DNA from 3 places in the Pseudoalteromonas sp. NZS11_1 genome. Region 1 is predicted to be linked to each of the others. Evidence: predicted binding sites of a transcription regulator. Region 1 holds the regulator's gene; each other region holds the start of a gene.

Evidence for each region. The regulator LexA, encoded in region 1, represses DNA repair genes until DNA is damaged. The targets are predictions, from matches to a motif close to TACTGTATNNNNATACAGTA.
Region 2: the regulator LexA is predicted to act here: its motif matches at 1,811-1,830, upstream of ruvC (crossover junction endodeoxyribonuclease RuvC).
Region 3: the regulator LexA is predicted to act here: its motif matches at 1,941-1,960, upstream of dinB (DNA polymerase IV).

Annotation. Positions count from the first base shown of each region.
Region 1 is NZ_JADYXK010000017.1:13,392-16,606, forward strand. It holds gene I6F44_RS12665 (hypothetical protein) at 1-521, opposite strand, end outside; gene I6F44_RS12670 (hypothetical protein) at 835-1,215, shown strand; gene I6F44_RS12675 (PaaI family thioesterase) at 1,216-1,656, opposite strand; gene lexA (transcriptional repressor LexA) at 1,824-2,441, shown strand; gene coxB (cytochrome c oxidase subunit II) at 2,925-3,215, shown strand, end outside.
Region 2 is NZ_JADYXK010000004.1:51,304-54,518, reverse strand. It holds gene ruvB (Holliday junction branch migration DNA helicase RuvB) at 1-610, opposite strand, end outside; gene ruvA (Holliday junction branch migration protein RuvA) at 618-1,235, opposite strand; gene ruvC (crossover junction endodeoxyribonuclease RuvC) at 1,238-1,762, opposite strand; gene I6F44_RS05035 (ABC transporter permease) at 1,893-3,215, opposite strand, start outside.
Region 3 is NZ_JADYXK010000001.1:427,737-430,951, reverse strand. It holds gene I6F44_RS01915 (M17 family metallopeptidase) at 1-746, opposite strand, end outside; gene dinB (DNA polymerase IV) at 876-1,928, opposite strand; gene I6F44_RS01905 (acyl-CoA thioesterase) at 2,608-3,042, shown strand; gene I6F44_RS01900 (aldo/keto reductase) at 3,052-3,215, shown strand, end outside.

The DNA of each region.
Region 1 (3,215 bases):
ACGGTGACAACTCTGCCGTTATTTTCTGACAAGTACAGTGTTGTGTTAAATGTGTCGTCAAATTGTACCTGCCAAACATTGGTTTTATATCCAACTTCTCGCATACCTTGCTTTAGCAGTACAGCGCTTGTCACTTGAGCATCAATAAGTAAGTGTGCTTTAGCATTTGCGGTAATTTGTATTTTAGTTGGCGGCTCAAAAGGCCGGCCTGTTATACCGTTAAAGCTTTGCTGTTCATCTTTATTTATTACTGTAATTATAGGTGTGGTTAAAAAGTTCTCAAAAATTATTTGTGTTGGATTAACCACCTGAGATGCAATATCGTCAAGGGAGGCAACATAATCAGCCTGCGTAAATGGGTTATTAAGAGTACGTGTTGCAAGATGCTCCCCATGAACTTTATCAAGAGGGATAGCGCTCATGACTAAACCACCTAATAGCCAAGCTAAAATTTGTAATGCGAGCAAATAACCGAGCCATTTATGTAACTTGCGAGCATACTTAAATATTTTTTTATTCATGTTTTAGTCTTATTATTTTTAGAGGCTAGTTTATTACATTAATGGGATTAGTTACTGCGACATTTTGTCGCAGTTTAAACTATAGCTTACTGTAATCATTTAAAAATAAAAAAGATTACACTTAAATTGCTAACATGACTTATTTGTTTAATTGAGCTGAGTGTTTGATATCCAGCTAGCTTTAAACGCTAAAAAATACTTAAAAGCTGCGAAATATCTATATAAAGTGGTTAATAGAGCATAGTTGATTTGGTATAACGGTAAAACTGCGTTAAAGTTTGCAATGAAATTATTAGAGGATAAATACGAAACGATGTCGGAAATTCAATTTTTAAATGTAGATCTTGAGCTTGAATCAAAGCAAGATATTAGTTTGCTAGTGGCAGACTTGAAAAAAGTCGCGACGATTTTACATTATGACAAAGACGAATACCGTCAATTAGCGCGTATTGAAGCAACAGGTGTAGTAAACACGCCTGACAAAGCAATAAACCATATATGTGAGCTTATTGAATCGTGTTCGCGTAACGCGCTAAAACAATGGTTAAGCTGTTCACGTAGAACGTTTGATATTGGTTTTGAATCAGGCACTTCACCTAAGTGCTTTAATCAAGCCTTAGATGCAGATACATTACTACGTATATCTGCGATTGGTGCGGGTATGGAAATTACAATTTACCCAATCGAAAAGTAACTATCTTCGCTCTACGACTGCTGCGGTCATTTTTGATACGCAGCACAGCTCATTGCGGCTATTTGTAATTTTTATTTCCCACACTGAACTACGTTTGCCAATATGAAACGCTCTTGCCGTTGCTGTTAAAGTGCCGTTGCGAGATGCTTTTAAATGACTTGCGCTAATTTCCTGCCCCACGCAGTAAAATTTTGTAAAATCGACAACAAAGTTAGCTGCATAGCTGGCAACTGTTTCGGCAAGTACAACGTTAGCACCGCCGTGAACCATTCCCATTGGATTATGATGCTCAGGAATTGCCGGCATAGTGGCTACTAAGTAATCATCACCAATTTCAGTGACTTCTATTCCCATGGTTTTCATTAATGTTCCTTGGCCATCAATGCCTTGTTCTAACTGCTTGCACAGCTCTAAAGTGATGGGCTGGTACCAAATACTCATAATGACTCCTTTGCTTTTTTAATCATTTATAAATCTAGCTTTAGTTATATCCCTAAAATGTACACAAGTGAAATTACTTTGGCTATTTTAAGGCTTAATTTAAATTTGCGATTTTTATTTAACTGTATATACTCACAGTTAAATGTACTGTATGGAAAACCAGTTGTATGCGACCATTAACGAACCGCCAAGCTCAAATACTCGAACTAATTAAAGTTTTTATTAAAGACACTGGTATGCCTCCTACACGTGCTGAAATAGCGCAAACATTAGGTTTTAAAAGTGCCAATGCTGCTGAAGAACATTTAAAAGCACTTGCTAAAAAAGGCGCAATTAAAATGAAACCAGGTGCAAGCCGTGGTATTCAGTTAATTGAAGAAGAAGAGCCAGAACAATTAGGTTTACCGCTTATAGGGCGTGTTGCTGCTGGTTCACCTATTTTGGCGCAAGAGCACGTTGAAAGTCACTGCAAAATCGATCCATTAATGTTTAAACCGGCTGCAGATTTTTTACTACGCGTTAACGGTATGAGCATGAAAGATATTGGTATTATGGATGGTGATTTACTTGCTGTACATCGTACTCAAACCGCTGAAAACGGGCAAGTTGTTGTTGCCCGCCTAGATGAAGACGTAACTGTAAAACGTCTTGAGAAAGCGGGTCGTAAAGTATTACTTCATGCTGAAAACGACGATTTTGAATCTATTGAAGTAGATCTTGAGAATGAGTCTTTTAATATTGAAGGCTTAGCCGTTGGCGTTATAAGAAACGCTGATTGGATGTGACTTTAAAAATAGCTTTTAAACAAGCAGTTTTATAAATGCGTACTAATTAGTACGCATTTTTTGTTTTAAATTCGCACTAAAAATAGGGCATAAATAGCTCACTGACAATTTAAGCTGTAAATTTTTTTGCACTTATATTTTCCCCCTTCGAATGCGTTAAACCCCTTTGTTTTGCTCATCTTTTGAACTTCCTGTTACCTAGTTGGTTACTGATTTTTTATTAATTACTCAATATCACCTGATTGTTTTTTATACTAAAACTTGCTTGTTGTTCATTTTTTAGCTAATTATTAATGTGCTGAGCTAATAATAACTCACAGCTTTTTAGTTTTGAGAACACACAATATACACAAACACGTTGTTGGCGCAGCAAAACCAATCAATATTAAATGAGATTGACTAAAAAAATAAAAATAACGAATTGGCGTTTAAGCCGTATGCCTCTTCGCTTTGCATTCGCAATAGCATCAAAGGAGCCGTCACATGGGTAAACTGACCTCTACCTTGTGGCTTATATTATGTGTTTTTTCGCACCCAGTTTTGGCTAACAGCCAATACAATATGCGCAAAGGCGTAACCGATATAAGCAATAATGTATATCAGCTGCACATGACCATATTTATAATATGTTGTGTGATTGGGGTGATAGTGTTCGCAATTATGTTTTGGGCACTTATTCATCACCGCAAATCTAAAGGGGCTGTACCTGCCCAATTTCACGAAAGCACTAAAGTAGAAATACTTTGGACTGCAATCCCGTTTGTTATTTTAATT
Region 2 (3,215 bases), on a different contig from region 1:
TTTCTAAACCAAGATAATGTGCAGAGCGCCCTACTATGTGCGACAAATCTTCTACAGAATAAAACTCTAATCGCTGCACAATACCAAAACGGTCACGTAGTGGCGATGTAAGCGATCCTGCTCGGGTGGTTGCACCAATAAGCGTAAATGCAGGTAAGTCTAATTTAATAGAACGCGCAGCTGGGCCTTCACCAATCATTATATCAAGCTGGTAGTCTTCCATTGCTGGATACAGTATTTCTTCAACTTGCGGGCTTAGCCTGTGTATTTCATCAATAAACAGTACATCGCCTTCTTCTAAATTAGTAAGTAACGCAGCTAAATCGCCTGCTTTTTCAAGTACAGGGCCGGATGTTGTTTTAATACTTACGTGTAATTCGTTGGCTACAATATTTGCAAGCGTGGTTTTACCAAGCCCTGGTGGGCCAAATATTAATAAATGATCGAGCGCTTCACCACGGGTTCGGGCAGCTTCAATAAAAATTTCCATTTGCTGCTTAACATGAGGCTGGCCTCTGTAGTCGGCTAAAAGTTTTGGTCTTATTGCACGATCTATAGAGTCTTCATTTGTTTTTTCAGTCGCATCAATTAAGCGATCCGCTTCAATCATGGGTTACTCACAACATTGATTTTAAAGATTCTCTAATAAGAACCTCAGTAGACATATCGGGCTTGCTTATCGATTTTACTGCTTTTTGCGCTTGTGGCAATTTATAACCTAACGCAACCAATGCCGATACGGCATCATCGGCTGCATTATTAGCAATTGTCGCATCGCTCATCGGCTCTATTACCGCGCTGTCACTAAATGGCGTAAATAAATCATTACCCCAATCTTTTAATCTGTCTTTCATTTCGAGTACTAAACGCTCGGCTGTTTTTTTACCTACACCCGGTAATTTAACAAGCGACGTTGAGTCTTCGTTATTTACACAGCTTACAAATTGCTTTGCCGACATGCCCGATAAAATAGCTAAGCCAAGTTTTGGACCAACGCCATTTGCTTTTAATAGCTCTCTAAACAAGGCGCGTTCAACTTTATTATTAAAACCAAATAATAATTGAGCATCTTCACGCACTACAAAGTGGGTGTAAACAATCGCGTTTTCACCAATTTTTGGTAAATCGTAAAAACAGGTCATTGGCATTTGTACTTCGTAACCGACACCACTTACTTCGAGTAATATTTCTGGTGGCTGTTTTTCGACTAAAATACCATTTAAGCGGCCTATCATAGTTATTTCCTTAAACGTCCTCTAACGGTTTTGCTTGCGCTACCCGCTAGTTTAATTAAATTTTGTTCTGAGTGAGCGTGGCAAATCGCAATAGCAAGTGCATCAGCTGCATCGGCCTGTGGCGTACCGGGTAGTTTTAAAATATTTTTTACCATGTGCTGCACTTGTGTTTTATCAGCGCCACCGTTACCTACTACTGCTTGCTTAATTTGCCTAGCTGAATATTCAAATACGGGTAAGTCGGCCATTGCAGCGCCAACAATCGCCGCGCCTCTAGCTTGGCCAAGCTTTAAAGCTGAATCGGGGTTATGCGCCATAAATACTTTTTCAATGGCAAAGGTTTCTGGCGAAAACTGCTCAATAAGCTGTGTAATGCCTTGATAGATCATTTTAAGCCTAACCGGAAAAGGATGATCGGCTAACTTAATACAACCACTGCCTAAGTATGTAAATTTAGAACCTTGGTGGGCAACAACGCCATATCCGGTCAAACGTGAACCAGGATCGATCCCTAAAATGATGGCCAAACAGCGCTCCATTGTTATTATTTTTAAATTACGCTAATAATGCCAGAGCACTGTATAAATTACCAGTACAAAGAAAAACAAAAATGCCCACGTATTAGGTGGGCATTTGCAGGAGCGTGTTAGTTTAAACTTACCCTAGGGCACGCACTAATCCTTGGGTGTTTTGTTTAAGTGTTCGGGCAATCATTAAATAGCCTAAACCAGCCACAAATACACCGCCAGCTACCGGACCAATAATCCATATATGCGGATGTAACTTACCTGCTAAATCAAACATTTGCTGCTGCACAATTAAAAGCGCTATATCACTAAAAAATGCAGCCACTAAGCCAGCTAAACCGCCGAGTAATAAAAACTCGTACAAGGTCGCGTTTTTAATCAATCGGCTTTTAGCGCCAAGTGTTCGCAGTATTACAATTTCTTGCATACGCTCACCTAAACTAGCTTGCACTTGCGATATAAGTACAAGCGCGCCACACAGCACAACAATGGCAAGTACAAAGCCAATGGCGAGTGATACTTGCGAAATAGTTGTTTGTATTTGCTTAACAAAGTTGTCAATATCAATCGCTGTAATAGTAGGGTAAGTACGCAATAACTGGCTAAAGTCACGCTTTTGATCTGGGTTTATACGTACCGACGAAATATACGTCGCCGGAAAATCTGCAAGTACATCTGGGCTTAAAATAATAAAAAAGTTAGGTTTAAGCGTGGCCCAATTAACTTTGCGCACACTGGTAATTTTAGCGTCGAACGATTGCGAACCAATTAAAAATGTAAGCGTATCGCCTATCTCAACATCTAAACGCTCAAGCATCGACTCCTCTACTGAGGCTTCAGCCATCGCATTTTCACCAAACCACGTGCCTTGTGTTACTTCATTTTGGTCAGGCACATCTTTAAGCCATGTAAGGTTTAGCTCGCGGCCAATACCTGCACGTGCTTCTTCGTCTTTTTTCTCGTTGTCTTGCAGCGATACAGAACGTGCTACCAACTCGCCGTTTACCGCATTTACGCGTCCACGAATAGTGGGATAAAACTCTGATACCTGAATATCTTTTTGAGCTAAATACTCATTAATTGGCTCAAGCTCATTTTGCGTAATATTAACTAAAAACGCATTAGGCGCATCGGCAGGAAGTTGCGATTGCCAATCAGATATCATGTCGTTTTTAAGTACCACTAAAAACAGCAGTAATTTAATCGCTAATGAAAAACTAATTAACTGTACCGCGTTCACATTTGCACGCTTTTGAATAGATGCAATTGCAAGCGACCAACTGTTACCTGGCTTAAGCCCTAATTTTCGACCGCCACCAAATATTAATTTAGATATCAAAAACAACACACCAATTAGCGCAAGTGTTGATATAAACAAAATAAGCGTTATTTTTATGTTGTTACTGAATAACCACATTAATAAAAACACGGTTAGCGCACTCATTCCTAAATG
Region 3 (3,215 bases), on a different contig from region 1:
AGTGTACGAGTAATTTCGCCCTCTGGTACATATTCAAGCTTAACAACACGTGGGTGATGGCGCTCAACTGCATACGATGCACGAGCAACAGTGCTTAGCATTGGGTAGTTTTTATCAATAGCTGCAATATCATCAATTACGTCAACTGCAATGCTTGAGCCTTTAAATAAATCAACGCAGTAATCAGCAAAACGTGGTGGAGCCATACGCTCAGGTTCGGTGCCACATAAGTCACGCGCGGCATATTGGCCCGCAGCAATTGCATTAACAGCTTTAATTGTTTGCTCGCTTGCGCCAACTAAACCAATTTGAGTAATAGGTTCAATACTTTCACCGTGATATTCACGCGCTTCTAATGGCTGCCATAAGGCTTGGCAAGCGCCTAAATAAGCAACTTCTAAAGCATGCTGATAACGGCTATCGCCATTTAAATTTGGTAAAAATAATGCAGGGTTAACACTACCCGACGCTTTTGCTTCGTTAATTGCTAATTTAGCAGCATCAAAATAACGGCGTACATCGTCGTAATCTCTGTTTAACGGACCTGTTGGCGCAAGTACAACGCGTTTGTTTTCAATCACTAATAAAGTAACTTGTTTACCAATACGAGAATCAACTTTTGCTTGGTCTAAAATAGCATCACGTAATGAGTTATTTGGTAATAGAGAAAAGTCATCACTAATAATAATAAGCGCATCATGAGATGTGCATTCAAGGCTTGCACTAACCGCTTGAGGGTATGCCATAAATAAAGTCCTGTTAGAAAACATAAGCCCCTATTATCGTCGATTTAAATATTGAAGACCAGCAAGGTGCGATGAGCTAATTATACAACTTGCCAATAAATGGCAACTTGGGGTTACAGGCTTTACAGCTTAATCGAGAATACTCAGTTGGAAGTTTTGTTCTGGCTCGCTTTTAATGCCAACGCCTATGCCAAGTAACCTTACAGGTTGTTGTAGCCCTCGTTGATAGGCCTTAGTAAGGAGTTGAATAAATATTTCTGTGTTTAGCTCGTGGTATGCCTGATCGGCTGAGGTCACTACAAAATTTGCAAACTTCACTTTAACACTCAGCTTATTAATACGGTTTTGTAATTGCTGTTTATTAAGCCTTAAAACTAATTCGTCTAACAATTTTGGCAGCTCATCTAAGCACTCTTGCAAACTTGTTTTATTGTATTCGTAGGTATGCTCAACACTCAGCGACTTTCTGATGCGATCTGTTGATACTTTACCAACATATTCACCTGCACATTTTTGATAAAGCGACACACCAAAATTACCCACATGTTGCTGCATCCAGTTAACGCCTTTTTCACGTACATCCTTGCCGGTATATAAGCCTTTTAAATTTAGCTTTTCGAGCGTTACTTTACCCACCCCCGGAATTTTCCCCAGCGGTAATTGCGCTAAAAAGTCATCGACCTCATGAGGCAAAACGACAAATTGACCATTCGGTTTTTTTTCGTCGCTGGCTATTTTGGCAATAAATTTAATCGGTGCAATGCCTGCTGATGCAGTGAGCCCGGTGGCATTGTAAATATCGGCTCTTATTTGCTGTGCAATAAGTGTGGCACTGCCTTTACAAGCGGTGCTGTCTGTTACATCTAGGTAGGCTTCGTCTAAAGAAAGAGGTTCAACTAAATCTGTGTAGCGGCTAAATACTTCACGTATTTGATTTGAAGCTTCTTTGTATACAGCCATGCGCCCAGGGACAATAACTAAATCGGGGCATAATTGTTTAGCATGATAGTTCGACATAGCCGATCGCACGCCATATTCTCTAGCTATATAGTTAGCGGTTGAGAGCACGCCTCGTCGGCTATTGCCTCCAATAGCAAGCGGTACACATGCAAGTTTTGGATTATCTCGCATTTCTACTGCTGCATAAAAGCAATCCATGTCTATGTGAATAAACTTCTTCATCACCACAACAATAACTGGTTATTTATACAGTCATTATTATAGAATCAAATGTGATAAGCAAGCCTAGGGCCTGTTTATCTTTCGAGGTTAAATTTGCAGCAGTATGTTTGGTATTTAGGCAAGGCAGAGCCTATGTAGTGTGGTTATTCCCCATAAATAGGCGATAACGTAGCACAAATGCCAAACATACGCTGCCCGAAGGGTTCTGCCTAGGGGCAATTTACTCTTTGTTGCTCGGTTTTTACTTAGCCCACTAGGTCACAAACCTCGCGCCGCGATTAAATAGCCCCTAGATTGAACAAATTTTAATCCTGAAAGGTCAACAGGCCCTAGTTAGCGATTAAAAAAATCGCTTATTATCTTTTGATTCTTTATAACCGCGCAACCAAAACATAACCTCGAAAAAAAACCCCGCTAACATTAAAATAATAGCGCCTGATTCGTTACCCATTGCGTAACAGGTAAAAGAGGCTATAAATACCAAACAAGCTAAAAACCAATTAATTATATTCTGCATATTTCTACCTCTGTGTGTTTTTGTGTTTGTCTGTGCAATTTAACTGTAGACCTAAAATTAAATAGGTACAATCATCTTATAAAAAAACATGCCATTAATTACCTTGAGCTCGTAACCCCATGTTGATAATCTAAGTACTTTAAAATTAAGGGCCAATAAATAATGCAAACGTTTAAAGATCAGCACCCTATCCATACCGACATCACCGTAGCGTGGGCTGATATGGATGCACTACAACACGTAAATAATGTAGTGTATTTACGTTACTTTGAAATAGCCCGAATCGACTTCTTAAATAAAATAAATCTGTTCGATACAATAAGCCCTAATGGCGTGGGCCCGGTAATAAGCGAAAATAACATTCGTTATAAACGCCCAGTTACATTCCCAGATACGCTTACAGTCGGTGTTACTATTTCTGATATAAAAACAGACCGATTTGTTATGAATTACACCGTATTTAGTCACGCACAAAACGCTATAACAACCACAGGCACTTCAAAAGTGGTTATGTTTGATTTTGAAACAGGCCAAAAAGCCCTCATTGCAGAGCCTCTTTTATCGGCGTTAGTTAGCTACTCTCAAGACGAGCAATAAGGAATTCTCATGCAATACAGCCCACTTGGCAGCAGTGGTATTAACGTTTCAAGAGTATGTTTAGGCAGTATGACTTGGGGTAAACAAAATACTCAAAGCGATGCTGATGAACAAATAGCCTACGCGCTAGAGCAAGGCGTAAACTTTATTGATACAGCCGAAATGTATGCAGT